DNA from 3 places in the Hylemonella sp. W303a genome. Region 1 is predicted to be linked to each of the others. Evidence: predicted binding sites of a transcription regulator. Region 1 holds the regulator's gene; each other region holds the start of a gene.
The links. Region 1 encodes LexA, which represses DNA repair genes until DNA is damaged. Its sites were predicted from a motif close to ACTGTATNNNNATACAGT; they were not measured.

Region 1 (9,887 bases):
ATGGTCTCCTCGCTTGTTTGGGTGTGTGCGTCATGCCTGGTCTGCCGCAGCGCCTAGGGTTCCCTGGTCTGCTCCGCCTCGACGATGCGCATCAATGCTTCGCGGCTGCGCACCACCAAGCCCCCTGGTTCGATGCGTATCGCGTCCTCGCGTTCCATCGCCTTGAGTTCCTGGTTCACGCGCTGGCGGGACGCTCCAAGCAACTGCGCCAGTTCCTCCTGCGCCAAATGCAAGCCGATGCGGGTTTCGTGCGCTGCATTCAGAGAAGGTGTGCCATAGCTGCGCATCAGATGCAGCAGTTGCTTGGCCAAGCGCGCGCGCAAGGGCAGGGTGTTGAGGTCTTCCACCAAGCCGTAGAGTGAACGAATGCGCCGTGCCTGCAGGCGCAACAAGGCTGCGTACAACTCGGCATGCGTGTCCAGCAGCTTCTGGAAATCCGCCTTGGCCACGCGCAGTGTGCTGGTGTCCCCGTGCGCATACGCGTCGTGCGTGCGCAAGTCGCCATCGAACAGCGCGGTGTCGCCCAGCCAAACCCCTGGCTCCACGTAAGCCAGGGTGATTTGCTTGCCCGCCAGGGTGGTGGAGCTGACACGGATGGCTCCCTTGGCGCAGGCGATCCAGTCCTCGGGCGGGTCGCCGCGCGCGGCCAGCAACTCGCCGTCTTTGTGACGCATGACGTAGGCGCATCGGAGGATGTCGTGGCGTAGGGTGGGCGAGAGTGAAGAGAACCAGCGGCCCCCGTTGATGGCGGTCCGTTCCTCGATGGTAAGTTTGGGTTCGTCCATGGTCTGTCCGCTGGGTGACTCGTGCGGGTTCGTGGGCTGGGGGCCTGTCCGGTGCGCGACGGCCGGTGACTAAGGTGGGTAGAACGGCAGGTGCCGTCACTCAAACTCGGGCGTGCGGCGGCCCAGGAAAGCGGCGATGCCGATCCCCGCGTTCGGGTGGTGCAGATTGCGAACGAAGTGGTCGCGCTCTTCCGACAGCTGCGCATGCAGGCTGTTGCTGGCGGCGGCCTCCAGCAGCTCCTTGCCGCTGGCGAGCGCGTTCGGGGCTTTGGCGTTCAATTGCTCCGCCAGCGCTTGTGCCGTGTCCAGGGCATGTCCGGGCTCGCTCACGCGGTTGACCAAACCAAGCGCATGCAGGCGCGAGGCGTGGACGCGCTCCGCCCCCAGTAACAGCTCGCTCGCCAGTTGCCTGGGCAGGGCCTGTGCGAGGTGCCAGCTGGCCCCGCCATCCGGCGAGAGGCCGACTTGTCCATAGGACATCACGAAAACCGCGTCGCTGGCCGCGACGATGAAGTCGCAGGCCAGCGCCAGCGAAAACCCCGCCCCCGCCGCTGCGCCTTCGACCGCGGCGATGACCGGCTTGGGAAAGGTGCGGATGGCTTCAATGAAGCTGTGCAACTGATCGATGCTTTGCGCTTGCACCGCCGGAGCTTCCTGGCGGTTGGCTTGAAGGCGGTTCAGATCTCCCCCTGCGCAGAACATCGACCCCTCGCCGGTCAGGATGACGCTGCGGATGTCCGGGTTGCTCTCGGCGACGTTCAGCGCCTCGATGCCAGCGGCATAGATGGCCGGGCCCAAGGCGTTGCGCTGGCTGGGGTTGGAGAGGGTCAGCACCATGGTTTGGCCCAGGCTGCTGCTTTTGAGTTGCGCGCTCATTGCTTCTTTGCTTGAGGTGATTCGTGGGAGGTTTTCATTCTTCTTCGTGCAGCAGTGAGAGACCGATGGCGCCCCGTCGACGCAGCCAAGGGCTGGGACGGTAACGCGGGTCTCCATAGACCGTCTGCAGATTGAAAAGCACTTCCAGCACATTGGTCGGGCCGTAGCGGTCTCCCATGGCCAGAGGCCCCAGCGGGTAGCCCAGGCCCAAGGTGACTGCTGTTTCCAGATCGGCGGGTGTGCAGATGCGCTGCTGGCAGATGTCCGCGGCCACGTTGACGATGCCGGCGACCACGCGTTGGGTGACAAAACCGCCGCTGTCACGGATCACGCTGACGGCTTTGCCGTCGCGCGCGAAGAGTGCGTGCGCGGCGTCCCGCATGTCGCGCCGAGTGGCTGGGTTGGTCGCCAGCACGCGGCGCCGGGTCGCCGCATCCTCGACCAACAGGTCGATGCCGAGGGTGCGCGCGGGATCCAAGCGTTCGACCACGGCCACGGTGGTCACGTCATGGCCCAGCGGTGCGACCAGCGTGAGCGCGGCGGCCGAGGGTGATTGTCCGGTTTCGATCTTCGCACCCAGGTCTTTGAGCAACTGGTACAGCTCGGCGCGGCGCGCGGCGCGGGGGGATACCCAGACCGGCGGCAGCTCCGGGACTTCGGGGACGGCCGGTTCGGGGGGGAGCTCAGCCTGGCCCTCCCGGTAGCGGTAAAACCCTTCGCCGGTTTTGCGCCCCAGCAAGCCCCCAGCCAGGCGCTGAGCTGTGATGACACTGGGGCGATAGCGGGCTTCCTCGTAATACTGGTGGTAGATGGATTCCATCACCGGGTGCGACACGTCCAGGGCGGTCAAATCCATCAGCTCGAAAGGACCGAGCTTGAAGCCCACTTGATCGCGCAGGATGCGGTCGATCGTCGCGTAATCGGCCACGCCCTCGCTGGCGAGGCGCAGGGCCTCGGTCCCGTAGGCGCGCCCCGCGTGATTGACGATGAAGCCTGGCGTGTCCTGGGCCTGGACGGGCTGGTGTCCCATCTGGCGCGCATACGCTGCGAGTTGACTGCAGACGGCGTGTTCCGTCCTCAAGCCTGGGATGACCTCAACCACCCGCATCAGCGGGACGGGGTTGAAGAAGTGGTATCCCGCCAGCCGCTGTGGTTGACTCAGCGCTGCCGCAATCGCGGTGACGGACAAGGACGACGTGTTGGTGGCAAGCACCGTCTGCGAAGAGACCACGGCTTCCAGCGCCACGAAGAGCTTTTGCTTGACCTCGAGGTTTTCAATCACGGCTTCGATGACCAAATCGCAGTCGGCCAACTCTTGGATCTGCCTGGCTGCTCGCAGCCGGGACTTGCAGGCGCTGGCGGCCTGTGCCGTGAGCTTGCCCTTGGTCACCTGCCGGTCCCACTGCTCGCCGATGGAGTGCACGGCGCTGGCCACGGCCTCGGGGCTCGTGTCGTAGAGGGTGACGGTCGTGCCTGCCTGGGCCGCGATCTGCGCGATCCCTCGGCCCATGGCTCCCGCGCCGACCAGCGCGACGCGGGGGAAAACGGGTGAGGATTCCGAGGATGATGTACTCATGTCGAGGATTATCGGAGCGGTTCAGGAGCCCACGGGACGGCCGGGTGTCGCGTCGGACAGCTCACCGAGCCAGGGACTCGGGATTCACAATATTCGAGGGCTGACCTTGGATGTAGCGGAGCAGGTTGTCAAAGGCCGCTCCAAAGTACAGCTCGTAGTTGTCCCGTTCGACGTAGCCGATGTGGGGAGTGCAAATGCAGTTGCCCAGTCCGAGCAAGGGATGATCGGCCGCAATGGGCTCGGATTCGAACACATCAATGGCTGCCAGGCCGGGCCGCCCCTGACGCAGCGCGTGCAACAGGGCATCGGATTCGATCAGCTCCGCACGCGAGGTGTTGACCAGCAAGGCCGTGGGCTGCATGCGGGCCAGGTCCTGCGCGGTCACGATGCCGCGCGTGGCCTCATTCAGACGCAGGTGCAGGCTCAGCACATCGCTGCTGGAGAAAAACACCTCACGGCTGGTGGCGGCTTCGAAACCGTCCTGAGCGGCTTGGCGTCGGGACGCCTCGCTGCCCCAGACTTGGACCCGCATGCCAAAGGCCTGTCCATAGCCCGCCACCATCTGCCCAATCTTGCCGTAGCCCCAGACACCTAAGGTCCTGCCGCGCAAGGACACGCCCAGGCCCAAGGCTGGTGGCCAGGCAGCTTGACCCTCGGTGGCTCCAACTGCTTTGTCAAACCCTGTTCTTTGCCAGATGCCTTGCTTGAGGTTGCCGATGTAGTGAGGCAGCCGTCGTGTCGCGGCCATGATCAGCGCCCAAGTGAGTTCGGCCGGTGCAATGGGGCTACCGGAGCCCTCGGCCACGGCGATACCCCGTTCTGTGCAGGCTGCCAGATCAATGTGGGTCCCCATGCGCCCGGTCTGGCTGATGAACTTCAACTTGGGAAGTTTGTCCAGCAACGCGCGGTTGATGGAAGTGCGCTCTCGAATGAGTACCAGCGCCTCGGCGTCACGCAAACGGATGGCGAGTTGCCCGAGCCCCTTGACTGTGTTGTTGTAGACCTTCCAAGGCAGCCCCGCCAATTTCTCGGTGCACTGAAGGTGGCGGACGACATCTTGGTAGTCGTCCAGTATCACGGTGTTCATGCACCTTATTGTGCATGCGACAGCTGGCCTCGTCGGTCTTGCGCGGGACTGTCAGGGCTTGAGCCCGATGTGGGAACCCAAGAATGGATGCCCAAAAGTGGATGACCGAGATGCGGTGGGCTTGGCCTGCCCGTCCAAGCGAACCGAAGGTCAGCGATGCTGCCCGGCAAGGCCCGCAGTCATGCGTTCCAGTTCGGCACAGACCTCCGCCATCCTGCCCGAAATGACCATGCGCTGTGCGGTGGGCGAGGCGTCACTCGACAGCATGCTGGACCGGGCGCGCACCACGCGCACCGACGAGCGGTTGGGCGCATTCAGGGCGGGCCTGAGGGTCGACGCGCTAGCGAGGGAAAAGAGTCTGGGAGAAGACAAAGTCATTGCGGACATGGTGTGAGCCTCACATCAGCATGGTGTTGCGGATCAGGCCCACGGCCAAACCCTCGATTTCAAAGGCATCACCGGGCTCGACCACGATGGGCTGGTAGTCCGGGTTTTCTGGCAGTAGTTCCACCACGTCCTTGTTGCGGCGGTACCGCTTCACTGTGACCTCCTCGCCCAGGCGCGCCACCACGATCTGGCCATTCTTCGCTTCTTTGGCAGTCTGTACCGCGAGAAGGTCGCCGTCCATGATGCCCGCATCACGCATGGACATGCCGCGCACCTTGAGCAGGTAGTCCGGCTTGCGCTGGAACAGCGAGCTCTCGACGTAGTAGGTCTGGTCCACATGCTCCTGGGCAAGAATGGGTGAACCGGCAGCCACACGACCCACCAGGGGCAAGGCCAGTTGGGCAACGCCAGAGGCCACTTTTTCACCGATACTGGACAAGGACGAAGACAGGGTGTCGCGCAAGGCCTTGCCCTTGAGCCGGATACCGCGCGAGGTGCCGCTGACCAGCTCGATCACGCCCTTGCGCGCCAGCGCCTGCAAATGTTCTTCTGCCGCGTTGGCGGACTTGAATCCGAGTTCGGTGGCGATTTCCGCGCGCGTGGGCGGCGCGCCGGTGTTGGCAATCGCGCTCTGGATCAGGTCCAGAATCTGCTGCTGGCGGGCCGTGAGCTTGGCGGTGGGGGCGTCTTGCGGCAAGTCCATGGTGGTGCTCCTGTATTGCTATCCAACTGTCTTCATATCCAGTAACTGTATTTTTCAACAGTTTTTCAGAGAATGCAAGCAAAAACTTCCGACAAGGCGCAAAAAATCGTGGTTCTCGGCACCGGAGGCACGATTGCCGGGCTTTCCACGCCAGAAAGGGGCGCTGGGGCTTATGTGGCGGGCCAAAAGCCCATTGAGGACCTGCTGGCCGGCTTGACCATTCCCGCCGCGCTGACCGGGCTCGCGATCGAAAGCGAGCAGGTTGCCCAGATCGACAGCAAGGACATGGACGTGCCGGTTTGGCAAAACTTGCTGAGGCGGTGCCGCCACTGGCTTGAACAGGCCGAGGTGCGTGGTGTCCTCATCACCCATGGCACCGACACGTTGGAGGAAACCGCCTGGCTCCTGCAACTGGGGCTGGCGCCTCTGATGCAAGCACACGGTAAACCGGTCGTTCTCACCTGTGCCATGCGGCCTGCCGATGCACCGGACGCCGATGGCCCCGGCAATCTGCGTGACGCCTTGCAGGTATTGGTCGAACCGCCGGCGCAGGGCGTGTTGTCGGTGTGCGCGGGCCGTGTGATGAGCGCTCGGGCGGTGCGCAAAGTCCATGCAACCCGGCTCGATGCCTTTGACTCCAGCGGTGCACCTGATGTTGCGCGGCTCGTGGACGAACCCCCTGACTTGGGCGGTTCCTCGGTGCGTTGGTCGCTGGCGGAGGATCCTGGATCGGCTGCGCCACCGCCAGCGAACCGGCTGGCGAGCATGTTGGCTGCTGCAGCCTGGCCGCGCGTCGAACTTTTGCTCAGCCATGCGGGTGCCAGCGGTGCCCTGGTACGGACTCTCTGTGACCCCGACATGGCCATGCGCTCGGGGGCCTCCCCCTTGCGCGGCCTGGTGGTGGCTGCCACGGGCAATGGCACGCTCCATCGGGAGTTGGAAGCCGCTTTGCGCGAGGCGCAGTCGCACGGCGTGCGCGTGGTGATTGCCACTCGTTGTGCGGAAGGCGGGTTGAAAGCGGGGCATTCAGGGGCGGTAGGAGTTGACATGGGCTTCGCGACCACGGACCTGAGTCCAGTCAAGGCGCGCCTGTCCCTGATGCTGGAACTGCTGGATGAGCGCTGACCTCGCGGCAGGCATCGTGTCCAGCGCCTGGGCCTATCCAGCGCTGGAAGTCGTGCATTTGAGCGGTGTCGCCTTGCTGGTGGGCAATCTGGTGCTGCTGGAGATTCGGGTGTTTGGCTGGGGCGGCGGCTTGCCCGTGCGTGATCTCGCCCGATTGGCGCTCACGCTTGCGGTGGTCGGATTCGGCTTGGCCGCCGTCTCCGGACTGCTGATGTTTTTCACCCAAGCCGCCGAGCTGATCGCCAACCGCGCATTCACCTGCAAGATGCTGTTGTTAATGCTGGCGGCGTGTAATGCGGGCTGGTTTCACGGCCGGGCTTCCCTCGACAAGCTGGACGCACTCGCTCGAGTGCAGATGGTCTTGTCCACCTTGATTTGGCTGGCCGTGCTGGGCTGCGGCCGCTGGATCGCTTACGTGTGATTCACGGCATTGGTTCACAGCTGTTTGAAGGAGAGTTCCCATGCAACGCCGTCACTTTGTGCTCGCCACGCTCACGCTGCCCGCAGCCGCGCAGGCGCATCACGGTTGGAGCAGTTTTGACCAGCAGCGCCCGCTTTGGCTGCACGGCCGCGTGGTCAGCGTGCGCTGGCAGAACCCCCATGCTGAATTCGTGCTGGAGCGGCCCGCCACACCCAGTCTTCCCCCTGATTTGAAACAGCGCCGTCTGCCCGCCCAGAGCGCGCCGGTGGACGGTGCCGCCTTGCTGGCGCAGGCCCAGTTGCCGCGCCGCTCGGAACGGCGCTGGGAGGTCGAACTGGCCCCGCTCTCGCGCATGAACGCCTGGGGGGTCACTCCGCTCAAGGTGGGGGACGAGGTCGGCGTGCTGGGATTCACCTTCGCCGATGAGAAGGGTGATGCCCTTCTGCGGGCGGAATACCTGTTCGTGGGCGAACAGGTGTTTGGGTTGCGATCCAGTCCGACCTGAGCGTCTGTCAGGTGTCGTTGCCATGGGCGCGATCCTCGCGCGAGTTGCCCAAAATCCTGATTGCTGTATAAAATATCAGCCACTGATCAAAAAATCAGTGTTTGAATCTGGGCGAAATACTTTCGTGTCCAGCCGGCAACCCTTAGGAAGTCAACCCATGAGCCTTGAAATCAACGACCTGAGCCTGGAGCAATTGGAAGCGCAGAAGGCCAGCTACGAAAAACGCATCGCCGAACTCCGCCAGCAGGAGCGTGATGCAGCCCTCCTGACCGTGCGTGAGCTCGTGGCCAAGCACAAATTCACCGCGAAGGAGATCAGCCAAACCTCGTCCGGTGCTCAGCCCACCGACGCCGTCGAGGCAAAGTACAGGAACCCCGAAACCGGTGAAACCTGGTCCGGGCGTGGTCGTGCGCCGGCTTGGCTGGAAGGCGCAGCGAACAAAGCACAGTTTCAGATCGCCGCATCCTCCTGATGGTCACTTGTCATGGCAACGGTGCGCAGTGGCGTGACGTTGCCGTCGAGTCGTGGTGCCCACAGTCATCAGGTTCATGAACTGCGGGACCTCGGCACCCAAGAAAAAGGCCTGCATGGTGATACATGCAGGCCTTTTGCATAGAGTGCGCTTCATCAGCGCCGCAAGATTTCAGGCATCCAGCGCCTTCAACGCCCGTTGCGTGATCTCGTCCACGCTGCCCAGCCCGCTGATTTTGCGGTACTTGGGGGCGGCGCCTGCGTCCTTGGCGGCCCACTGGCTGTAGTAGTCCACCAGCGGACGCGTCTGCGCACTGTAGACGTCCAGGCGCTTCTTGACGGTTTCTTCCTTGTCGTCGTCGCGCTGCACCAAAGGTTCGCCCGTGATGTCGTCCTTGCCTGCCGCGATCGGCGGGTTGAACTTGATGTGGTAAGTGCGGCCTGAGGCCGGGTGCGAGCGGCGCCCGCTCATGCGCTCGATGATGGCGTCGAAGGGCACGTCGATTTCCAGCACGTAGTCCAGCTTGACGCCCGCGGCCTTCATGGCCTCTGCCTGCGGAATGGTGCGCGGGAAGCCATCGAACAGAAAGCCCGGCGCGCAGTCCGGCTGGGCGATGCGTTCCTTCACGAGGTTGATGATCAGGTCATCACTGACCAAACCACCCGACTCCATCACGGCCTTGGCCTGCAGCCCCAGAGGCGTGCCCGCCTTCACCGCCGCGCGCAGCATGTCGCCGGTCGAGATTTGCGGGATGCCGTATTTTCTGCAGAGAAAGGCCGCTTGCGTGCCCTTGCCGGCGCCGGGGGCGCCCAACAGGATCAGTCTCATGGGATGTCCTCGGGAAGAGTGATGACGCAGGCCGGGCACCACAAGGGTGCAGCCTGCGGGGGATGCTTGAGGATAGCATGGCGAACCCAGGTCACCGGGCTCGCGGGCCGCACTCAGGGTAATCCTCGGTGCGTAATCTCAATGTGCAAACAGGCGGCGGACGCGCTCCAGATCGTCAGGCGTGTCCACGCCCGGGCCAGGTGCGTCCTGCGTGATGTGCACGGCGATGCGATGGCCATGCCAGAGCGCACGCAACTGCTCCAGGGCTTCGCTGTTTTCAATCGGGGCGGCCGCGAGCTTGGGGAACTGGCGCAGGAAACCCACGCGGTACGCGTAGATGCCGATGTGGCGCAGCGGCGTAGCGAATTTGTCGCCTGCCGGTGGGAGCTCCCGCAGCCCCTGCGCGAAGCCATCACGCCACCACGCTATCGGGGCGCGGCTGAAATACAGCGCCAGGCCGCGTGCGTCGAGCACGACCTTGACCACGTTGGGGTTGCCGAACTCCGAAGCATCGTGGATGGGATGAGCCGCCGTGCTCATGCTGGCCTCGGGTCGTTGCACCAAAAGATCGGCCACGGCCTGGACCAACGCGGGGTCGATCAGGGGCTCGTCGCCCTGCACGTTCACGACGGTGGCTTCGTCGGGCAAGCCCAGCAGCTCGCAGGCCTCGGCGAGCCGGTCGCTGCCGCTGGGATGGTCCGCACGCGTGAGGATCGCCTGCACACCGTGCTGCGCGCAAGCCTGCTGGATGCTGGTGTGGTCCGTCGCCACAACGACGCGCACATGGCTCGGCAGGCCACCGCGCACACGCTGCGCCACGCGCACGATCATGGGCAGGCCAGCGATGTCGGCCAGGGGTTTGTTGGGGAGGCGCGACGAAGCGAGCCGCGCGGGAATCAAGACGGTGGTGTCAGACATCGGAACAAGGATCAGTGACGTGGCAATGCGTGCGGGTGCTCATCGTTCAAGCTCTTCGTCGGTCAGCGTCCGAGCTTCGCTCTCCAGCAGAACGGGGATGCCATCGCGGATCGGATAGGCCAAGCGCGCGCTGCGTGAACGCAGTTCCTGCTTGTCTCGGTCATATTCCAGTGCTCCCTTGGTCACGGGGCAGACCAGCAGTTC
Region 2 (9,887 bases), on a different contig from region 1:
CACGACGCGTTCGTAATAGGCGGCGCCGTCGGCCGTCACGTTCACCTGGCGGGTGGTGCGATTCAACAGCTTGACCCGCAGGCGCGCCTCCAACTGCTGCACCAGTTGGGTCACGGTGGTCTTGCTCATGTGCAGCGTCTGCGCCGCCTGGGTGAAGCTGCGGGTCTCCACGACGCGGGCAAAAGCCTGCATGGCATCAAAACGGTCCATGGGTGGGACGGGTCTGGGACTGGATTGTGTGGATTATGCAAACAGTCTTGGACAAACAATCCTGTTTATTCAAACGATAAGCTTGCCTACAGTGCCTGCTTCACTCAACGCTGCACGCAATGAAAGGCATGTGATGACCCCACGCGATGTTGTTTTCCCCGCTGGCCGCCAGGCCCTCTACGAGCGCAACCGTTACTCACCGGCCGTGCGGTCGAACGGCTTTCTGTTCGTTTCGGGCCAGGTCGGTAGCCGCGAGGATGGCTCACCCGAGCCGGAACTGGAGGCCCAGGTGCGCCGTGCCTTCGACAACCTGAATGCGGTGTTGAGCGCGGCCGATTGCAGCTTCGACGACGTGGTGGATGTGACCGTCTTCATCGTCAACCCGGAGCAGAACTTCGAGCGCGTCTGGCGCATCTGGCCCGAGTACTGGGGCGAGGCGCCGCACCCCACGCTGACCGGTATCGGCGTGACCTGGCTCTACGGCTTCCAGTTCGAGATCAAGGTGATCGCCAAGCTGCCGGACTGATCTGGACAAGCCGTGCCAACTCGATGAAGGGCGGCATTCAGGTCAAGGTTTGAAGACGCTCAATTAGGAACTCGCGCAGCAGTTTGACAACCGGCCTCAACTGACTGCGGTCGGCGCAAGCTAGGTAGAGGGGGGCAGGCTCCCCGCGCCAGTCGGTGCAGAGTGCGACCAATCGCCCCTTGCTCAGATCATGAGCCACGTCCAAGTTGGATTTGTAGACGATGCCCTCCCCCAGGAGGGCCAGTTGACGCACGGCATCACCATCGTCGCTGACGATGGGGCCGGTTACTTCAACCGTGGTCGCCAGACCTCTTCGTTCAAACTGCCAGCGGTTATGGATGCGGTCGCTGAGCTGAAAGCATAAACAGGCATGGTGACGTAATTCCTCCGGCGTGCGCGGTGCCCCGTGCTGGCGCACATACGAGGGGGAGGCGCACAAAACACGCCTATTTTTTGGGGCGACCGGCAAACTGATCAAGGATGAATCAGAAGGCTCGCCGTAGCGAAGCACCACGTCCACGTGCTCACGGTAGATGCCCGCCAGCCGATCCGACAACTGCAGACGCAGATGAACGCCAGGATACTTTTGGCGGAATGCATGCAACCAAGGAAGCACGAGTTGCCTGCCCAGATCCGAGGGCAGTGACAGTTGCACTTGCCCGCCAATGATGTCTCGGCCTGCCAACAGGCTTTCTCGTGCGCTCTGTATCAATTCCAGGCCTTGTGCGCATTGGGCCAGAAACAGTTCGCCGTCGTGCGTGAGCCGTAGATTTCGGGTGGATCGCACCATGAGCTTGGTGCCCAGTTCGGCCTCCAGGCGCTTGAGGCTGGCGCTGGCCGCTGCGGGGCTGACGTCAAGTCGACGCGCCACTTCCGACAGGCTATTGGCACGTCCCGCCTGGACGAAAAAATCGATGTCTTCTAAGAGGCTCATTTTCAATTTTCATTTGAAACTGATTCATTGATTATCTACTTCAAAGACGAGCTCTGAATCTCGATAGTGACGTCCTTCATCAACACTTTTTGAAAGGACGTTCCTTGAAAGCAATTGCCTATCAGCATGCATTGCCTATCCAGAATGAGCTTGCCCTACAAGATCGAGATTTGCCTGAACCCATGCCAGGTCCCCGTGACTTGTTGGTTGAGGTCAAGGCAATTTCGGTCAACCCGGTAGACACAAAGATGCGCGCTGGAGCTCAGCCTGAGCCCGGTCAGTGGCGAGTGCTGGGTTGGGATGCCAGTGGCATCGTCCGCGACGTCGGCGGGGAAGTCAGACTCTTCAAGCCTGGTGATCGCGTTTGGTATGCAGGTGACATTCGGCGCCCGGGCAGCAACAGCGAACTGCACGTGGTGGACGAGCGCCTTGTGGGTCACGCCCCGTACACACTGGACCATGCACAGGCGGCTGCCATGCCCCTGACCACCATCACCGCGTGGGAGTTGATGTTCGATCGGTTGCGACTGCGCCAGGGCGCGCACGCGGGCGAATCGCTGTTGGTCATCGGCGCTGCGGGTGGCGTCGGATCTATTCTGGTGCAACTGGCACGACAACTCACGAAGCTGAATGTGATCGGTACGGCCTCTCGTCCTGAAACATCGAGTTGGGTGCAGGAACTGGGAGCGCACCACGTGATCGACCATGGTCAGCCGTTGGCACAAGGACTGAAGGCGCAAGGTCTGGAGGCGCCGCAGTATGTGGTCAGTTTGACTCACAGTGACGCCTACCTGCCGCAGATCACTGAACTGATTGCACCGCAAGGACGCTTTGGGCTGATCGATGACCCAGATGTTCTGGACATCGGTCCGCTCAAGAAAAAGAGCGTCTCGGTTCATTGGGAACTGATGTTCACGCGCTCGATGTTTGGCACGACAGACATGCAAGCCCAGCATGAGTTGCTGACGCAAGTCGCCCTGTTGGTGGACGCGGGACGGTTGCGAACAACCGTGGGCGAACACCTGGGACGCATCGACGCCACCAACCTGCGCCGCGCACACGCCTTGGTTGAAGCAGGACATACCCGAGGAAAACTCGTGCTCGAAGGCTTTTGAATCAAGCGAACTCGATCCCCTTTTTTTAAATTTTCAGGAACATTCCATGCCACGCATTTCTGCCATCGATCCACAGCAAGCCCAAGGTGATGCTCAAGACTTTCTTGCCGCTATCCAGGGCAAGTTCAACGCAACGCCCAATTTCTTCCGCACGATTGCCCATGCACCGGCGATGGGGCGTGCCTTTGCCGCTTTTAATGGAGCGCTGGGCGCCACCCGTCTGTCCACGGAACAACGCGAACTGATCGCTCTGACGCAGGCCGGATTTCATGGTTGTCCCTATTGCAGCGCCTACCACGTGTACGCCGCTGGCAAGGCCGGCGTATCGAAGGCGCAGGCCGTGGCCTGGCTGCAGGGGGCGGCCAGTGAACCTCGCGATCAGGCCTTGGCGCGCTTTGTCCACGCCGTCTTGGAGCAGCGGGGCCGCCTCAGCGATGCTGATCTGCAGTCTTTTGCCCAGGCTGGCTTTGACGAGGGCCACATGGTGGAAGTCATGGCTGTCATCAGCGCCAACGTATTCACCAATTTCATCAATCTGGCTGCGCAGACGGAAGTGGACTTTCCTGCGGTGAACGCCTGAAGTTTTGGTTTTGATACACACAAACAGAGTACTCAATGAAACACACTGTCCGCCGCATCATCATTTCCCTGAGCTTGTTTGGCAGCGCCATGGCTCAAGCTGACTCCTATGTCCTGGTCCACGGCGCTTGGGCCGATGCCCAGGTGTGGGGCCTGGTCAAAGCGCAACTGGAAAATCAAGGGCACGAGGTCAAAACCATCAACCTGCCTGGTCAGGGTCGGGACCACACTGCAGTCTCGGACATTGGGCTGGGCACGCATGTCCAAGCGATTGAAAAAGAGCTGGAGAAACTCAGCGGCCGCGTGGTTCTGGTCGGCCATAGCCTGGCCGGCATGTCGATCAGTCAAGTCGCTCAGAACCGCCCGGACAAGGTTGCGCGTCTTGTGTACGTTGCGGCCTTTCTGCCGCGCAATGGAGACAATGCGCTGTCGCTACTCAAGCATGACAAGCAATCCATCCTCGGGCGTTACCTGAATGTATCGAGCGATCACGCCAGCGCAGGCATTCGTCCTGGCGGACGTGTTTTGGCCATTTGTGCCGATTGCCCTCCCGAGATTCAAGACGCCCTCGCAGGGAACGACCGGATCGAGCCGATGAAGCCTTTCGCCGATGTCGTGACTCTGAGCGCGGAGCGCTTCGGCAAAGTTCCCAAGTCCTACATCTTCACCCGTGATGACAAGGCTCTGGGGTATGAAGCGCAGCTATGGATGGTGTCACGCGGTGAGTTCGTGGATCGCAAAGAGACCTTGAACACCGCGCATCTGCCCTTTTTGAGTCAACCACAGGCCTTTGCACGTGCCTTGCTCAAGGTCGCGCAGCCTTGACTGACTACGCTCTTTCCCTCCCGGCGGGACTCGGCCGTACGGCTTCCAGTTCGAGATCAAGGTGATCGCCAAGCTGCCCGCTTGAGGTGCGGTCGAAAGGGCTGGGGCTTGGAATTTCTGTCCACGGCCCCTGTCCAAGGTGCCTGACCACGGGGCCTTGACGCATCCGGGTTCGATGGATTTATACTGTATATAAATACAGTATTGATTCAGCTCAAATCCATGGCCCTCGCCGCATCGTTCCACTCCTTGGCGCCTCCTCGTCTGGACACGCTGGACGGGGTGTGGCGCGCGGACGAACTGGCCCGCATGCGGCAGAGCTACGTGCCCAGCGGTCATGGCGAGTTGGACCCCGAACTGCCCGGCCAAGGCTGGCCCCTGGGCCAGTTGACCGAAATCCTCCAGGCCCAGCCGGGTTTGCATGAATGGCGGCTGCTGCTGCCTGCCTTGCGCCAGGCCGTGGCGCAAGGTCCCCTGGTGCTGGTGGGGGCACCTCGGTTGCCGAACCTCCCCGCCTTGAGCTTGCTCGGCATCCCTGCCCGGCAGGTGCTGCGCGTGGATGCCCACTCCGCGGCCGAACGCCTCTGGGCCACCGAACAGGTGCTGCGCGGTCGCGAGCTGGGGGCCTTGCTGTGTTGGTTGCCGCAGGCCCGGTCCGAGCAGTTGCGCCGCTTGCAACTGGCCAGCACGGCCACGCAGGCGCTGGTGTTCGCCTTTCGTCCGTGGGTCGCACGGCACGAATCGTCACCTGCGCCGCTGCGCCTGGCCTTGCAGAGCGTGCCAAGCGCCAAGCCCTTGCTCAAGGTCGGCTCGGTGCCAGGTGAGGCGCCTGGGCTCAGCGTGGCCTTGCTCAAGCGCCGCGGTCCGACCCTGGATCATCCCCTCACGCTCGCCGCGCCCCTGCCCGTCACGGCGGTGCTGCGCCAGCGTCATCTTCTGGAGGAAGCCGCTCATGCTGTGGTGCGCCCTGCGTCCACGCATCGCCTCGGGTAGCGTGCCCAGCCCGTCACCGCGTGAACCCCAGCCCGGTCCTGAACAGCAAGCCCTGGCTTGGTGGGCCTTGCAGTTCAGCCCTCGGGTCTGCCTGGTGGAAGACGCGGTGCTGCTGGAGGCAGAGGCCAGCCAGCGGCTCTTCGGGGGCCGACGCGCGCTGCTGTGGCAGGTGCACGCGGCCTTGCCGCAGGCCGGGGGCACGGGCCTGGCCGTGGCCCCCACCGCGCTGGCCGCGCTGGCCTTGCTGCGCAGCTTGCCGCAGCCCCATGCTGCGGGAGACGCCACGCCAGACGCCGCGCCCGATGCGCAGATCGTTCCTGAATCGATTCCGGTTGCGGTGTGTGCCACACGCCAGCTCATTCCCATGCTCGATGCCTTGCCGCTCACGCACCTGAGCGCGGCGCGCGCGCATGCGCCCGTGCTCGCGCGATTGGGCTGTCGCACCCTGGGGCAGTTGCGGGCCTTGCCGCGCGACGGTGTCTCGCGCCGTTTTGGCGCGGCCTTGCTGGAGGCGCTGGACCGCGCCTATGGTCAGCGGCCCGACACGCAGGATTGGGTCGTGCTGCCCGAGCGCTTCAGCGCCAGGCTGGAGTTCACCGGGCGCGTCGAGACGGCGGAAGGCCTGCTCTTCGGCGCGCGGCGCCTGCTGGGGCAACTGGCCGGCTGGCTGCAAGCGCGGCAGCGGGGTGTGCTGGCGCTGACGCTGCATTGGGAGCATGACCTGGTGCGCCGCGGTGAGCTGAGCAACGGCCACTTGGACTTGCGCACCGGCGCTGCCACGCGCGACACGCGCCACCTGGCCCGGCTGTTGGGCGAGCACCTGGCCCGCGTCCAACTGCCCGCGCCGGTGCAGGCCATCCGCCTCGATGCCACCGAAACCGAAGCCTTCCAGTCCGACAACAGCAGCCTGCTGCCCGAGGAGCTGAAGGAGGGCGAGCCGCTGGCACAACTCATCGAGCGGCTATCGGCGCGCCTGGGCCCGCACCGCGTGCTGCGCGGCCGTGTCCTGGCCGACCACCGGCCGCAGCACATGCAGGCCTGGTTCGCGGCGAGCGAGCCTATGGCGCAGGCAACCGCGCCTGCACTGCTGCGGCACCTGCCTCCCCATCTGCGCCTGCACCCGCCCTGGGTTTTGCGCGAACCGTTGCGCCTGGAAATGCAGGGCGACCGCCCGTACTACCAAGGGCCCTTGCGCATGCTGGCTGGCCCCGAACGACTGGAGACCGGCTGGTGGAGTTTCTCCGCCGCGGCCGAACGGGAGGGCGAGGCGCTGGCCTTGCGCGATTACTACGTCGCCCACAGCCCACAAGCGGGGTTGCTGTGGGTGTACCGGCGCCGCAGTGCGGGGGAGCCCGCGTGGTTTCTGCAAGGCGTGTATGGATAGCCGCGTTGACGGTCTCCGGCCCATGGCCACGGCCCTTTCGACCTTGCCTGCCTACGCCGAGCTGCATGCCTTGAGCCACTTCAGTTTCCAGCGTGGCGCATCGAGTCCGCAAGAGCTGGTGGCGCGCGCGCATGCCTTGGGCTACAGCGCGCTGGCGATCACGGACGAATGCAGCATGGCGGGCGTGGTGCGCGCGCACAGCGAGGCCAAGCGGCTGGGCCTGAACCTGCTGATCGGCACCGAGTTGCGGGTGGACGTCAACGACGAGACGCACTTCACGCTGGTGCTGCTGGCGCGCAGCCGCGCGGGTTATGGGCAGTTGTGCGAGCTGATCACGCAGGCGTGCAGCCACACGGTGACGCCGCGCGAGCGGGAGCGCGGCCTGCGGTACCGCTTGCGCAGGGAGGGCTGGCCCGTGGACGGCTGGCACCCCTCGGACCTGGACAGCCGTGAGGTGCTGGCGCTGCTATTGCCCCAGCGCGACGGCTTGCCGCCCGAGTCGGTGGACTTCGCGGCCCACCTGGACGCGCAACTGCGTTGGTTGCGGGAGCACTTTGCGCACGGGGCTTGGCTGGCGGTGGAACGGCTGCACGGCCTGGACGACGAGTGCTGGCTGCGCGAGCTGCAAGCGGCAGGCGCGCGTTGCGGCGTGTCCCTGGTGGCGACGGGTGGGGTGCACATGCATCTGCGCTCGCGCAAGCCGCTGCAGGACGTGATGACGGCCATCCGCCTCGGGCGGCCCGTGGCCGAATGCGGCTTCGCGCTGCAGCCCAATGCCGAGGCCCATCTGCGCTCGCGCCAGCGCCTGGCCGCGCTGTACCCGGCGGCGCTGCTGGCCGAAACGGTGCGCCTGGCCGGGCTCTGCCACTTCAGCCTGGACGAGCTGAAGTACGAGTACCCCGAAGAAGTGGTGCCGCAGGGTGAGACACCGGCTTCTTACCTGCGCCGCGCCACGCTGGAAGGCGCAGAGCTGCGTTACCCACAAGGCATGCCAACGACCGTGCGCCAGCAGATCGAGCACGAGCTGGCGCTGATCAGCGAGCTGCGCTACGAGAAATACTTCCTCACGGTCTACGACATCGTGCGTTTCGCGCGCGACAAGAAAATTCTCTGCCAGGGCCGTGGCTCCGCCGCCAATTCGGCCGTCTGCTACTGTCTGGGCGTGACCGAGGTGGACCCGGCGCGCACCAGCGTGCTGTTCGAGCGCTTCATCAGCAAGGAGCGCAACGAGCCGCCCGACATCGACGTGGATTTCGAGCACCAGCGGCGCGAAGAGGTCATCCAATACCTTTACAAGAAATACGGTCGCGACCGCGCTGCGCTGACGGCGGCCGTGCACACCTACCACGCACGCGGGGCGATCCGCGACGTGGGCAAGGCCCTGGGCCTGGACGAGGACGTGATCGACGCACTGGCCAAGGCGCATCAGTGGTGGGACGGGCGCGAGGTGAACCACGAGCGCTTGCGCGCGCTGGGCGTGGATGTCGGCAGCCGCCCAATTCGCCTGCTGCTCGAGCTCACGCGTCCGCTGCTTGGTTTTCCGCGCCACCTGTCACAACACAGCGGTGGTTTCGTGCTCACCGGCGACAAGCTCACGCGCACGGTGCCCGTGGTGCCGGCAGCCATGCAAGGGCGCACCACCATCGAGTGGGACAAGGACGACATCGACGCGCTGGGCCTGCTCAAGGTGGACGTGCTCGCCTTGGGCATGCTCAGCGCCATCCGCCGCACGCTGGATTTCGTGAGCCAGTGGCGCGGCCAACCGTTTCGCTTGCAAGACATTCCGCCCGAGGACCCCGAGACCTACGAGATGGTTTGCCGCGCCGACGTGGTGGGCGTGTTCCAGATCGAGAGCCGCGCGCAGATGAGCATGCTGCCGCGCCTGCGACCGCGTTGCTTCTATGACCTGGTGATCGAGGTTGCCATCGTGCGCCCCGGCCCCATCCAGGGTGGCATGGTCCACCCCTTCCTGGAGCAACGCGAGCGCCAGCGGCGCGGTGAACCTCTGTCCTTGCCGAACGAAGCACTGCGCCCGGCGTTGGCGCGCACCCTGGGCGTGCCCATCTTCCAGGAGCAGGTGATGCAGATCGCCATCCTCGCCGCGGGCTTCACGCCCGGCGAGGCCGATCAATTGCGCCGTGCCATGGCGGCGTGGCGGCGCAGGGGCGGCGTGGACAAGTTCCAGCAGCGCTTGATCGAAGGCATGACGGCGCGCGGGTACGAGCGCGAATTCGCCGAGGCCATCTTTCGGCAGATCGAGGGCTTTGGTGAATACGGCTTTCCTGAAAGCCATGCAGCCAGCTTCGCACTGCTGGTCTATGCCAGTGCCTGGCTCAAGCGCCACGAGCCCGCGGCTTTCCTGGCGGGATTGCTCAATTCCTTGCCCATGGGCTTTTACGGCCCCTCGCAACTGGTGCAGGACGCGCAGCGCCATGGCGTCACCGTGCGGCCCGTGGACGTGTGCCACAGCGATTGGGATTGCACGCTGGAGCCGCGGGACGACGGGGAGCTTGAACATCGCCCCGCCACGCCAGCGGCCGTCCGGCTGGGCTTGTGCTTGGTGGCGGGGTTGAAGAAAGAGAGCGCCCATCGCATCGTCGAAGCACGCGCGCAGGGGCTGTTTCTCAGCACCGAAAACCTCGCCCTGCGCGCGCGGCTCGATGCCTCGGATTTGAATGCGCTGGCCAGCGCCGATGCCTTGGCGGGGCTGTCAGGCCACAGGCGCCAGCAGGTCTGGGACGCCTCGGCCTTGCACGCGGCGCCGGCCTTGCTGCGCGAAGCCCCGGTGCATGAACCGACGCTGGCCCTGCCCGCCGCGCCCGAGGGCGAGGAGATTGTGTTCGACTACGCCGCCACCGGCCTCACGCTGCGGCGACATCCGCTGGCGCTGCTGCGCCCGCGCCTATCAAGCCTGGGCGTGCAGACCGCGCAAGACCTGCTGGCCTGGCCCAACGGACGGCCCGCCCGGGCCTGCGGCCTGGTCATGGCGCGGCAACAGCCGGGCACGGCCAAGGGCGTGGTCTTCGTCACCTTGGAGGACGAAACCGGCGCGGTGCAGGTCATCGTGTGGAAGGCCTTGCGCGACCAGCAGCGTGAGGTGTTGCTGTCCGCTCGCCTGATGGTCGTGCAGGGCACCTGGCAGCGCCAGGGCGCGGTCTGCCACTTGATCGCGAAGCATCTGGAAGACCAGACGCCCTGGCTCGGGCGCTTGGCCACGCAGAGCCGGGACTTCCACTGAACGGCCCTGCAGGTGCGGCGGGGGCAGCGCGGTGGATGACGGCTCTGTGCCTCGTGCACCGATCGGGATGAGTGGCCTGATCC
Region 3 (9,887 bases), on a different contig from region 1:
GCGTCGACGACCTGCTCACCCTGAGCCGCTTGCGCTGCAGTCGGTTCAGGACAAGGAGGCCTTTCCCCCCGCAAAGCGCACCGTGAACCGGGCGCCAGGCTGCGCCAGGCTCGGGTTCAGATCTTCGACCTCGATGCGTGCCTGGTGCTGACGCGCAATTTCTTGCGCGATGGACAAGCCCAGTCCCGACCCATCGGCCTGCGTGCCCAAGGCTCGGTAGAAGGGCTGGAAGATCAGCCCTCGCTCCGCTTGCGGCACGCCCTGTCCGGAGTCTTCGACTTGCAGCATCAACTGCCCTGCGGCGTTGGACAGGACGCGGGCTGTGATGACACCGGGCAGCTGCGCAGTGCTGGGCGTGTACTTGATCGCGTTGTCCAGCAGGTTGCGCACCAGTTCCTTCAACAAGGTGGGGTTGCCGTCCAGCTGCGCAATGGGCGTTCCTGGGGCGAGGCCGTCGTAGCCAAAGTCCAGATGCTTTTCCAGTGCCAAGGGCACCACTTCACGCATGGCCTCCATGGTGATTTGTGCCAGGTCACACCGCTGATGAGCAAGCGCAGCGCCGCTGCCCTCGGCCCGGGCCAGGGCCAGCAGCTGGTTGACGGTGTGGGTGGCGTTGGTGCTGGCCCGCACGATCTGCTGCAGCGATTGCCGAAGGTTCTCCGGGCTGGCGTCATGGCGCTGTGCCAGATCCGCCTGCATGCGCAGGCCCGCCAGCGGGGTCTTGAGCTGGTGCGCGGCATCGGCCAGAAAGCGCTTTTGGGCGGCCACCGACTCCTTGAGCCGCGTGAGCAAGTCGTTCATCGAAGTCACCAGGGGCGCCACTTCCAGCGGCACGGCCCGTGTCTCCAGGGGGCTCAGATCCTCGGGCGCCCGTGCGCGGATGTGACTGGCCAGATGATCCAGGGGACGGATGGCCTGCGCCAGCGCCAGCCAGACCAGCAGCACGGCCAGGGGCAGGATCGCAAACTGCGGCAGCATCACGCTTTTGATGATTTCGGCCGCCAAGAGGGAGCGCTTGTCCAGGGTCTCCGCGACTTGGACCAGCGCCAGCAATGATCCCTTGGCAGGCGCGCCCTCGGTATAGGGGATGGGCGCAAGCGCAATCCAAAGGTGGGCGATGCGCACCGGCGTGCCTTCGAACTCGTCATTGCGCAACTGCACGACGCCCGGTTCCAGACCCGGGCGGGCAATGCCCTCCGGGCTTTCGAGGGCCGGTGGTGGCGGGAAATCAGGGTCACCCGAAAGAAACTCACCCTGTGCACCCAGAACTTGGAAATGCAAAGTGTCCGTGGCATCCGCGTGCAAGAGGGTGCGCGCGGGCATGGGCGGATCGAAGCGGGTCTGTCCGCGGGGATTGGGGTTCTGGAGGCTCAGGTGCTGCGCCAGTGCGCGGACCTGAAGCTCCAGGGCATGGTCAAAGGGGCGGCCCGCGATGTTCTGGGCCACCAACCATGTGAGGATGAGGCTGACTGGCCAGAGGATGAGCAGTGGCGTCAGCATCCAATCGAGGATCTCCCCGAACAGCGAGCGTTGTTCCCGGTGAAAGAGCTTTCTGCCGAAAGGCATGGAACCGCGTTGGAGATGCTTCTGGCCGAGCCCTAGGCCAGGGAAGGGGAATCGGCATCCATCCCCATCGTGGCTTCCGGCTGAATCTTTTCCAGGCAGTAGCCCAGGCCGCGCACGGTGGCGATGCGGATGGGGCCGCGTTCAATCTTCTTGCGCAGGCGGTGGATGTAGACCTCGATCGCGTTGTTGCTCACTTCCTCGCCCCACTCGCACAGGCGGTCGACCAGCTGGTCCTTGCTGACCAGACGGCCACAGCGTTGGAGCAACACCTCCAGCAAACCGAGTTCGCGAGCTGACAGCTCCACCAAGCGGCCGTCAATGGTCGCCACATGGCCGGCCTGGTCGTAGACCAACGGGCCATGACGTATGAGGCCGCTGGCTGCCCCCAAACCCCGGCGTGTCAGGGCGCGCACGCGGGCCTCCAGTTCCTGCAGGCTGAAGGGCTTGGCCATGTAGTCGTCGGCACCGTAGTCCAGGCCTTGCACACGGTCTTCGACGCTGTCCGCCGCGGTGAGGATGAGCACGGGAAGGCTGGCACCACGGGCGCGCAAGCGCTGCAGCACCTCCAGGCCGTGCAGCTTGGGCAGACCCAGGTCCAGGATCAGCAGGTCGAATTGGGACGGCTGCGTCATCAAGGCTGCATCCGCCTCGGCGCCATTGGCCACGTGGTTGACCGCGGCGCCCGAGCCGCGCAAGGTGCGCAGCAGGCCGTCGGCCAGCACCTGATCGTCTTCCGCAATCAGAATTCGCATGCGTGTGTCTCCGCGCAGTTCACCGCCTTACGGGGGCGGGCTGCTTCATGTCTGAGGCGATTCTAGGCGGCGGCAGGCTGCCTGGCAGCCTTTCTCGTTGATCAGGTTTCGACAGACTTCGCCGCGCCTCTGGATGTCGACACGCGGTTTAGCTGCCCGTGTAGGCTTCCAGGCCCAAGGCGATCACCGTGGCCACCTCCTCGCCCACGGACTGCCGCAGCTCGGCTTCGGCTTGCTGCACGGCCCGCTGGAAGCCGCTCAGCCAGGCCAGGCCTGCGGGCGTGAAGCGCACCTGCTTGGCGCGGCCGTCATGCGGATCGGCCTCGCGCGTCACCAGACCCCATGCCACGCACTGGTCCACCAGCTTGCCCATGGCCTGTTTGCTCATGCCGGCCGCGTCGGCCAGATCCTGCAGCCGGGAGCCCGCCACGGCCAGGTGCCGGGTGATGTGAATGTGCGCGGCACTGATCTGCCCGCGCGCCGCCAAATGGGACAAAGCCAGGGGGACGTCAGCGTCATGCGCCATCAGCGCCTGCACACGGGTGTCAAACCGGCGCATGGCATGGCCCAGCAGGCGGCCCAGATGGGTTTGACGCCACCCCTCATCGATGCGCTGAGCGGCTTGGGGGAAAGGGCTGTTGGAGATCACGGGCAGATAGTAAGCCAAAATGACTAAATATCAGCTTTACGAGAAAGTATCGCGCTGATAAAGTCCTGTTCAAGCATCCAGCCTGTGAGAAAAATCAGGCGCCCCTCTTCAACCCGACCAAGGAAACACCATGGACACCGCCGTCAAGAACGCCAACAGCGAAAAAGCCAAAGCCCTGCAGGCCGCCCTGGCCCAGATCGAAAAGCAGTTTGGCAAGGGCACCATCATGCGTCTGGGCGAAGGCGAGAAGATCGAGGACATCCAGGTTGTCTCCACCGGGAGCTTGGGGCTGGACATCGCGCTGGGCGTCGGCGGCCTGCCCCGCGGCCGGGTGGTCGAGATCTATGGTCCGGAATCCTCCGGCAAGACCACGCTGACGCTGCAGGTCATCGCGGAGATGCAGAAGCTCAACGGCACCTGCGCCTTCGTCGACGCCGAGCATGCGCTGGACGTCCAGTACGCGCAGAAACTGGGCGTGAACCTGCAGGATTTGCTGATCAGTCAACCAGACACCGGCGAGCAAGCGCTGGAGATCGTGGACAGCCTGGTGCGTTCCGGCGCCGTGGACCTCATCGTCGTGGACTCGGTGGCCGCGCTCACTCCCAAGGCCGAAATCGAAGGCGAAATGGGCGACAGCCTGCCCGGCCTGCAGGCCCGTCTGATGAGCCAAGCGTTGCGCAAGCTGACCGCCACGATCAAGAAGACCAACTGCATGGTCATCTTCATCAACCAGATCCGCATGAAGATCGGCGTGATGTTCGGCAGCCCGGAAACCACCACCGGCGGCAACGCACTGAAGTTCTACGCCTCGGTGCGTCTGGACATCCGCCGCACCGGCACCATCAAGAAGGGCGAAGACGCCATTGGCAACGAGACCAAGGTCAAGGTGGTGAAGAACAAGGTCAGCCCGCCCTTCAAGAGCGCTGAATTCGACATCCTGTTCGGCGAGGGCGTCAGCCGCGAGGGCGAGGTGATCGACATGGGGGTGAACGCCCACATCATCGACAAGTCCGGTGCCTGGTATGCCTACAACGGCGAAAAAATCGGCCAAGGCCGCGACAACGCCCGTGAATTTCTGCGCGAGAACCCGGAACTGGCCCTGGAAATCGAGAACAAGGTGCGTGAGTCGCTGGGCATCCCGCTGCGCGGCGAGGGGGGATCGCCCATGGCCTCGACCGGCGGCGACGACGCTGAAGCCTGACGCCCGGCCCATGTCGGTGACCGACAGGCCTGGTTCGTCCAACGCGCCAGAGCACAACCGCAAACTGGCCTTTCAGCCCAGCCTGAAAGGCCGGGCTTTGCGCTTGCTGAGCCAGCGCGAACATACCCGCCGCGAGTTGGAGCGTAAGCTGGCGCGCTTCGAGGAAGCGCCTGGGACCCTGGCCCAGGCCCTGGACGAGTTGCAAGCGCGGGGATTCCTGGACGAACGCCGTGCCGCGGAATCCTTGGCGCACCGCCGTGCCAGTGCCTATGGCGCAGCGCGTCTGCGGCAAGAGATGCAAGACAAAGGGTTGGACCGCGAGCTCATCAACCAGACCCTGGCAGGCTTGCAGGACAGCGAGGAAGCACGTGCTCGCCAAGTCTGGCAGCGCCGTTTTGAGGCCGCGCCGGTAGACGCGAAGGACCGCGCGCGGCAAGGCCGGTTTCTGCTGGCGCGCGGGTTTTCAGGGGATGTCGTGCGCCGGGTGCTCAACACCCAGCGGCTAGACCCTGACCATCACGGGCATGGAAGCGAAGACTCGGACGCCCACAACTCACAGTCCTAGCATCAACTTCAAGTTTTGCACGGCCGCGCCGCTGGCGCCCTTGCCCAGGTTGTCGAAGCGCGCCACCAGCACGGCCTGGCCCAACGCGTCGTTGCCATAGACGCTGAGCTCCATCTGGTTCGTGTTGTTGAGCGCGGTGGGCTCCAGGCGGCCGCTCGTTTGAGGCGGCACGACACGCACCCATTCGCTGCCCGCGTAGTGGGCGCGCAGCGCCTCTTCCAACTGCCCGGCCTTGCGTACCCCGTTCATCAAATCGAACTGCAAGCCGATCTGGTCGATCATGCCCGCGTAATAGTTCGCCACGGCGGGTACGAAGATGGGCCGACGTGTCAGGCCGGTGTAGCGCTGGAACTCAGGCAGATGCTTGTGGGTCAGGCCCAGACCGTAAACCTCCAAAGGCGGCGCGGTCTTGGTGACTTCATAGGCCTCGATCATGCTGCGGCCACCGCCCGAATAACCCGAGTAGCCCGACAGCACGATGGGGTAGTCCTTGGGCAGCAGGCCTGCGTCGATGAGCGGGCGCAGCATCGCGATACCGCCCGTCGGATAGCAACCCGGATTGGCGACCCGCCGTGCCTGGGCCACGGCCCGCGCGTGCTCACGTGTCAGCTCGGGAAAGCCGTAAACCCACCCGGGGGCCACGCGGTGCGCGGTCGACGCGTCAATGATGCGCGGCCCTGGCTTGCCACCCAACTCGCCCGAGGCCTCGAGCGCATCGACCAGGGCCACGGTGTCCACGGCAGCCTCGTCGTGCAGGCAGAGGATGGCCAAGTCGGCCGTGGCCAAGATTTCGCGCTTGGCCGCAGGGTCCTTGCGACGCTCGGAGGCGATGCTCAGCAGCTCCACCTGCGGCATGGCTTGCAGGCGTTCACGGATTTGCAGGCCCGTGGTACCTGCTTCGCCGTCGATGAAGACTTTTTTTCGGGTCATGGTGGCGGAATGGGAGTGACCAACCCAGGCCGAGGTTGGCTGATTTGCCAACGCGGCTCGCCGGGTCCCGGCGCACCGACCTTGTGCAGGGCAACATGATACATTTCGGCGCTGCGTCTGAACCAGCGCGATCCGCTGGCCGTGCCCGCGCCTTGCGCAACTTTGACGATGCGCCCTGTCCGGCCACCGGCTTCGGCAACCGATAGAAACCATTTCCTGAGAGAGCCCTCATGAAGATCCACGAATACCAAGGCAAGGAAATCTTGCGTCAGTTTGGTGTGCCTGTGCCGCGCGGCATTGCAGCCTTCACCGTTCAAGAAGCCGTTGAAGCTGCGCAGAAGCTGGGTGGCCCGGTTTGGGTCGTCAAGGCGCAGATTCACGCCGGTGGTCGCGGCAAGGGCGGCGGCGTCAAGGTCGCCAAGACCGTGGATGACGTGAAGACGCTGGCCGGCCAGATCCTGGGCATGCAGCTCAAGACCCACCAGACGGGTCCCGAGGGTCAGAAGGTGCGTCGCCTCTACATTGAAGAAGGCGCTGACATCCAGAAGGAATACTACCTGTCCGCCGTGACCGACCGCGGCACGCAGAAGGTGGCCTTCATTGCCTCCAGCGAAGGCGGCATGGACATCGAGGAAGTGGCGCACAGCACGCCCGAGAAGATCGTCAAGATCTTCGTCGATCCGCTCACCGGTTTCACCGAAGCCAACGGCAAGGAACTGGCCAAGGGCATCAACCTGCCTGCCGACTCCGTGCCGCAGTTCATCGACGTCTGCCAGAAGCTCTACAAGTGCTACATGGACACGGACGCTTCGCTGGTTGAAATCAACCCGCTGAACCGCGACGGCAAGGGCAACATCATCGCCCTCGACGCCAAGTTCAACTTTGACTCCAACGCCCTGTTCCGCCACCCCGAAATCGTCGCGCTGCGTGACCTGGACGAGGAAGACGCCGCGGAAATCGAAGCGTCCAAGTTCGACCTGGCCTACATCAGCCTGGACGGCAACATCGGCTGCCTGGTCAACGGCGCCGGGCTGGCCATGGCGACCATGGACACCATCAAGCTCTTCGGCGGCGAGCCGGCCAACTTCCTCGACGTCGGCGGTGGCGCCACGCCCGAGAAGGTGACCGAGGCCTTCAAGATCATGCTCAAGAACCCCAAGGTCAAGGGCATCCTGGTCAACATCTTTGGCGGCATCATGAAGTGCGACACCATCGCCACCGGCGTCATCACGGCCAGCCGCGCCGTGAGCCTGAAGGTGCCGCTGGTCGTGCGCATGAAGGGCACGAACGAAGAACTGGGCAAGAAGATGCTGGCCGAGAGCGGCCTGCCCATCATCAGCGCCGACACCATGGCCGAGGCCGCGACCAAGATCGTCGCCGCCGTGAAGTAAGCCCAGACCAGACGCGAAGGAATCCATCATGTCGATTTACATCAACAAGAACACCAAGGTCATCACCCAGGGCATCACGGGCAAGACCGGCCAGTTCCACACCGAGAAGTGCCAGGAATACGCGAACGGCAAGAACTGCTTCGTCGCTGGCGTGAACCCGAAGAAGGCCGGCGAGTCGATCTTCAACATCCCGATCTACGCCTCGGTGAAGGAAGCCGCCAAGCAGACCGGCGCCACCGTGTCGGTGATCTACGTGCCCCCGGCGGGCGCGGCCGATGCGATCTGGGAAGCCGTCGAGGCTGACCTGGACCTGGCGATTTGCATCACGGAAGGCATTCCGGTGCGCGACATGCTGGTCGTGCGCAACAAGATGAAGGAAAAAGAGGCCAAGGGTGGCAAGAAGACCTTGCTGCTGGGCCCGAACTGCCCCGGCTTGATCACGCCCGACGAAATCAAGATTGGCATCATGCCCGGCCACATTCACAAGAAGGGTCGCGTGGGTGTTGTCTCCCGCTCGGGTACGCTGACCTATGAAGCCGTCGCGCAGCTGTCCGAACTCGGCATTGGCCAATCCAGCGCCGTGGGTATCGGTGGTGACCCGATCAACGGTCTGAAGCACATCGACGTGATGAAGGCCTTCAACGACGATCCGGACACCGACGCCGTGATCATGATCGGCGAGATTGGTGGCCCTGACGAAGCCGAGGCCGCGCGCTGGTGCAAGGCCAACATGAAGAAGCCCATCGTCGGCTTCATCGCTGGCGTCACCGCGCCTCCCGGCAAGCGCATGGGCCATGCGGGCGCTCTGATCTCTGGTGGAGCCGACACCGCCGATGCCAAGCTGGCCATCATGGAAGAGTGCGGTTTCAAGGTCACGCGCAACCCCTCGGAAATGGGCAAGCTGCTCAAGGCCATGCTCTGAATGGGCGGCGAGCGTTTTTCCTCTTGACTCCGGTCAAGAACTGACGTTTTCCTCTATATCTGGCCCGGTGGTCCGCATGGATCATCGGGCTTCATTCCTTCTACTAGAAACCATAACAGCTAAGGAGTTTTTTGATGGAATTCTTGCAGGATGCCAACTTCTGGATCGGTCTGCTCAAGATCATCTGGATCAACATCATTCTGTCCGGCGACAACGCCGTGGTCATTGCTTTGGCCGCGCGCTCCTTGCCTCTGCATCAGCAGAAGCGGGCGATCCTGTTCGGATCCGGCGCGGCAGTGGTGCTACGGGTTGCGCTGACCGTCGTGGCGGCCAAGTTGCTGGAATTGTCTTTCTTGCAAATCGTGGGTGGCGTGCTGCTGCTCTGGATTGGAGTCCAACTCTTGAGCGAGGACGAGGAAGACGAGGGGGATGGCAAGCAGGTCGGTGGCCTGATGGCCGCCGTTCGTACCATCCTGATCGCTGATCTGGTGATGAGCCTGGATAACGTGATCGCGGTGGCTGCAGCAGCGCACGGGAGCGTCGTGTTGCTGGTCTTGGGCCTGGCAATCAGCATTCCCTTGGTGGTTTTTGGCAGCTCGCTGATGATCCACTTGATGGAGCGTTTCCCGATCATCGTAACGCTGGGCGCCGCCTTGATCGGGTGGGTTGGCGGCGAGACCATCATGAACGACAACGTTCTCAAACCGATCCTCGCGGGCCAGCCTTGGCTGCATTACGCGGCGGCGTCGTTGGGTGCGATTCTGGTTGTGCTGCTGGGCAGAAGCTTGCAGAAACGTGGCCACACGGCAACTTGATTGCCTGGCGTTTTGAGTTTTGATTCAAAGTCATGCCCTGCGGGGCGTGGCTTGGTCACGATCGCCGAGAGACCGGTGTGTGCAAATGCAAATTGCACGACACAAAAGTGAGCTAGCTTGCGGGCCGCTCTGGGCTCTGCTAATGTCGGCAGCATCGACCCGTTGAAGGGCGATGCAATGAGTCCCGCGGCACTTCACGAATGGGTAGGCGTCTGGCGTGGCGGAGAAATGAAAAGCCATGGCAGCAAGCAGTTTGAGCTACAGGTTTTGCGCGCGTACCGACCAGGGTCGAGTGCGCGGCAACAACGAGGACGCCTTTGCCTTGGACGACGCGGCGGGGCTGGCGGTTCTGGCGGATGGCATGGGCGGTTACAACGCTGGCGAGGTGGCCAGCAGCATGGCCTGCGCCAATATCCAACGCGATGTGAGTGGTTGGTTCCGTGCCGACGACGCCGGCAATCCTGTTACTCTGGAAGATATCCGGCGTGTCCTTGAGCGCAGCGTTGCGCACGCCAATAGCGCCGTGTTGCAGGCGGCGCGTGAACACATTGAATACTCGGGAATGGGCACCACGCTGGTGGTAGGAGTTTTCCATGGCCGAGACCTGGTGCTGGGTCATATTGGGGATTCGCGCTGCTACCGTTTGCGAGATGGCCAATTGACACGTGTCACCCGCGACCACTCCTTATTGCAGGAACAGCTGGATGCGGGGCTCATCACGGCGGAACAAGCGGAGGTCTCCGTTCACCGCAACTTGGTGACTCGTGCTCTGGGCGTGGATTCCGCCGTCATGCTGGAAGTGCACACACATCCGGTCGAGGCTGAAGACATCTACCTGATGTGCTCTGATGGCCTTTCAGACATGTTGCGCGACACGGACATCGCCAAACTGCTGCGTTTGCCACTGAGCTTGGAACTCCGTGCCGAAGCCCTGGTTGACATGGCCAATGACCGGGGTGGCCGCGACAACATCACGGTCCTGTTGGTCCATGCGCAAGGGCAACGGCCTACCTTGTGATTTTTCTCTCACCCAGGGGCTGTACCTGCGATGGCCGCGTCACCGATCGGCACGAGCCGGGTTATGCTGGCGACATGT

Region 2: the regulator LexA is predicted to act here: its motif matches at 4,375-4,392, upstream of imuA (translesion DNA synthesis-associated protein ImuA).
Region 3: the regulator LexA is predicted to act here: its motif matches at 3,032-3,049, upstream of recA (recombinase RecA).

The regions. Positions count from the first base shown of each region.
Region 1 covers NZ_JBKFDG010000006.1:97,276-107,162, reverse strand. Annotated here, with positions in the region: gene ACLBKS_RS12535 (phosphotransferase) at 1-2, opposite strand, end outside; gene ACLBKS_RS12530 (Crp/Fnr family transcriptional regulator) at 54-785, opposite strand; gene ACLBKS_RS12525 (oxepin-CoA hydrolase, alternative type) at 882-1,661, opposite strand; gene ACLBKS_RS12520 (3-hydroxyacyl-CoA dehydrogenase) at 1,696-3,237, opposite strand; gene ACLBKS_RS12515 (D-2-hydroxyacid dehydrogenase family protein) at 3,299-4,324, opposite strand; gene ACLBKS_RS12510 (hypothetical protein) at 4,506-4,718, shown strand; gene lexA (transcriptional repressor LexA) at 4,722-5,414, opposite strand; gene ACLBKS_RS12500 (asparaginase) at 5,487-6,539, shown strand; gene ACLBKS_RS12495 (hypothetical protein) at 6,529-6,960, shown strand; gene ACLBKS_RS12490 (DUF6152 family protein) at 7,001-7,465, shown strand; gene ACLBKS_RS12485 (H-NS family nucleoid-associated regulatory protein) at 7,488-7,937, shown strand; gene adk (adenylate kinase) at 8,109-8,765, opposite strand; gene kdsB (3-deoxy-manno-octulosonate cytidylyltransferase) at 8,904-9,683, opposite strand; gene ACLBKS_RS12470 (Trm112 family protein) at 9,723-9,887, opposite strand, start outside.
Region 2 covers NZ_JBKFDG010000003.1:154,026-163,912, forward strand. Annotated here, with positions in the region: gene ACLBKS_RS06935 (LysR family transcriptional regulator) at 1-210, opposite strand, end outside; gene ACLBKS_RS06940 (RidA family protein) at 344-736, shown strand; gene ACLBKS_RS06945 (LysR family transcriptional regulator) at 774-1,670, opposite strand; gene ACLBKS_RS06950 (zinc-binding alcohol dehydrogenase family protein) at 1,775-2,785, shown strand; gene ACLBKS_RS06955 (carboxymuconolactone decarboxylase family protein) at 2,739-3,365, shown strand; gene ACLBKS_RS06960 (alpha/beta fold hydrolase) at 3,401-4,189, shown strand; gene imuA (translesion DNA synthesis-associated protein ImuA) at 4,412-5,182, shown strand; gene ACLBKS_RS06970 (Y-family DNA polymerase) at 5,142-6,566, shown strand; gene ACLBKS_RS06975 (error-prone DNA polymerase) at 6,589-9,804, shown strand.
Region 3 covers NZ_JBKFDG010000004.1:228,517-238,403, reverse strand. Annotated here, with positions in the region: gene ACLBKS_RS09540 (SPOR domain-containing protein) at 1-24, shown strand, start outside; gene ACLBKS_RS09535 (sensor histidine kinase) at 46-1,566, opposite strand; gene ACLBKS_RS09530 (response regulator) at 1,599-2,318, opposite strand; gene ACLBKS_RS09525 (MarR family winged helix-turn-helix transcriptional regulator) at 2,467-2,967, opposite strand; gene recA (recombinase RecA) at 3,098-4,168, shown strand; gene recX (recombination regulator RecX) at 4,179-4,733, shown strand; gene argC (N-acetyl-gamma-glutamyl-phosphate reductase) at 4,722-5,663, opposite strand; gene sucC (ADP-forming succinate--CoA ligase subunit beta) at 5,894-7,054, shown strand; gene sucD (succinate--CoA ligase subunit alpha) at 7,083-7,976, shown strand; gene ACLBKS_RS09495 (TerC family protein) at 8,111-8,791, shown strand; gene ACLBKS_RS09490 (Stp1/IreP family PP2C-type Ser/Thr phosphatase) at 9,030-9,809, shown strand.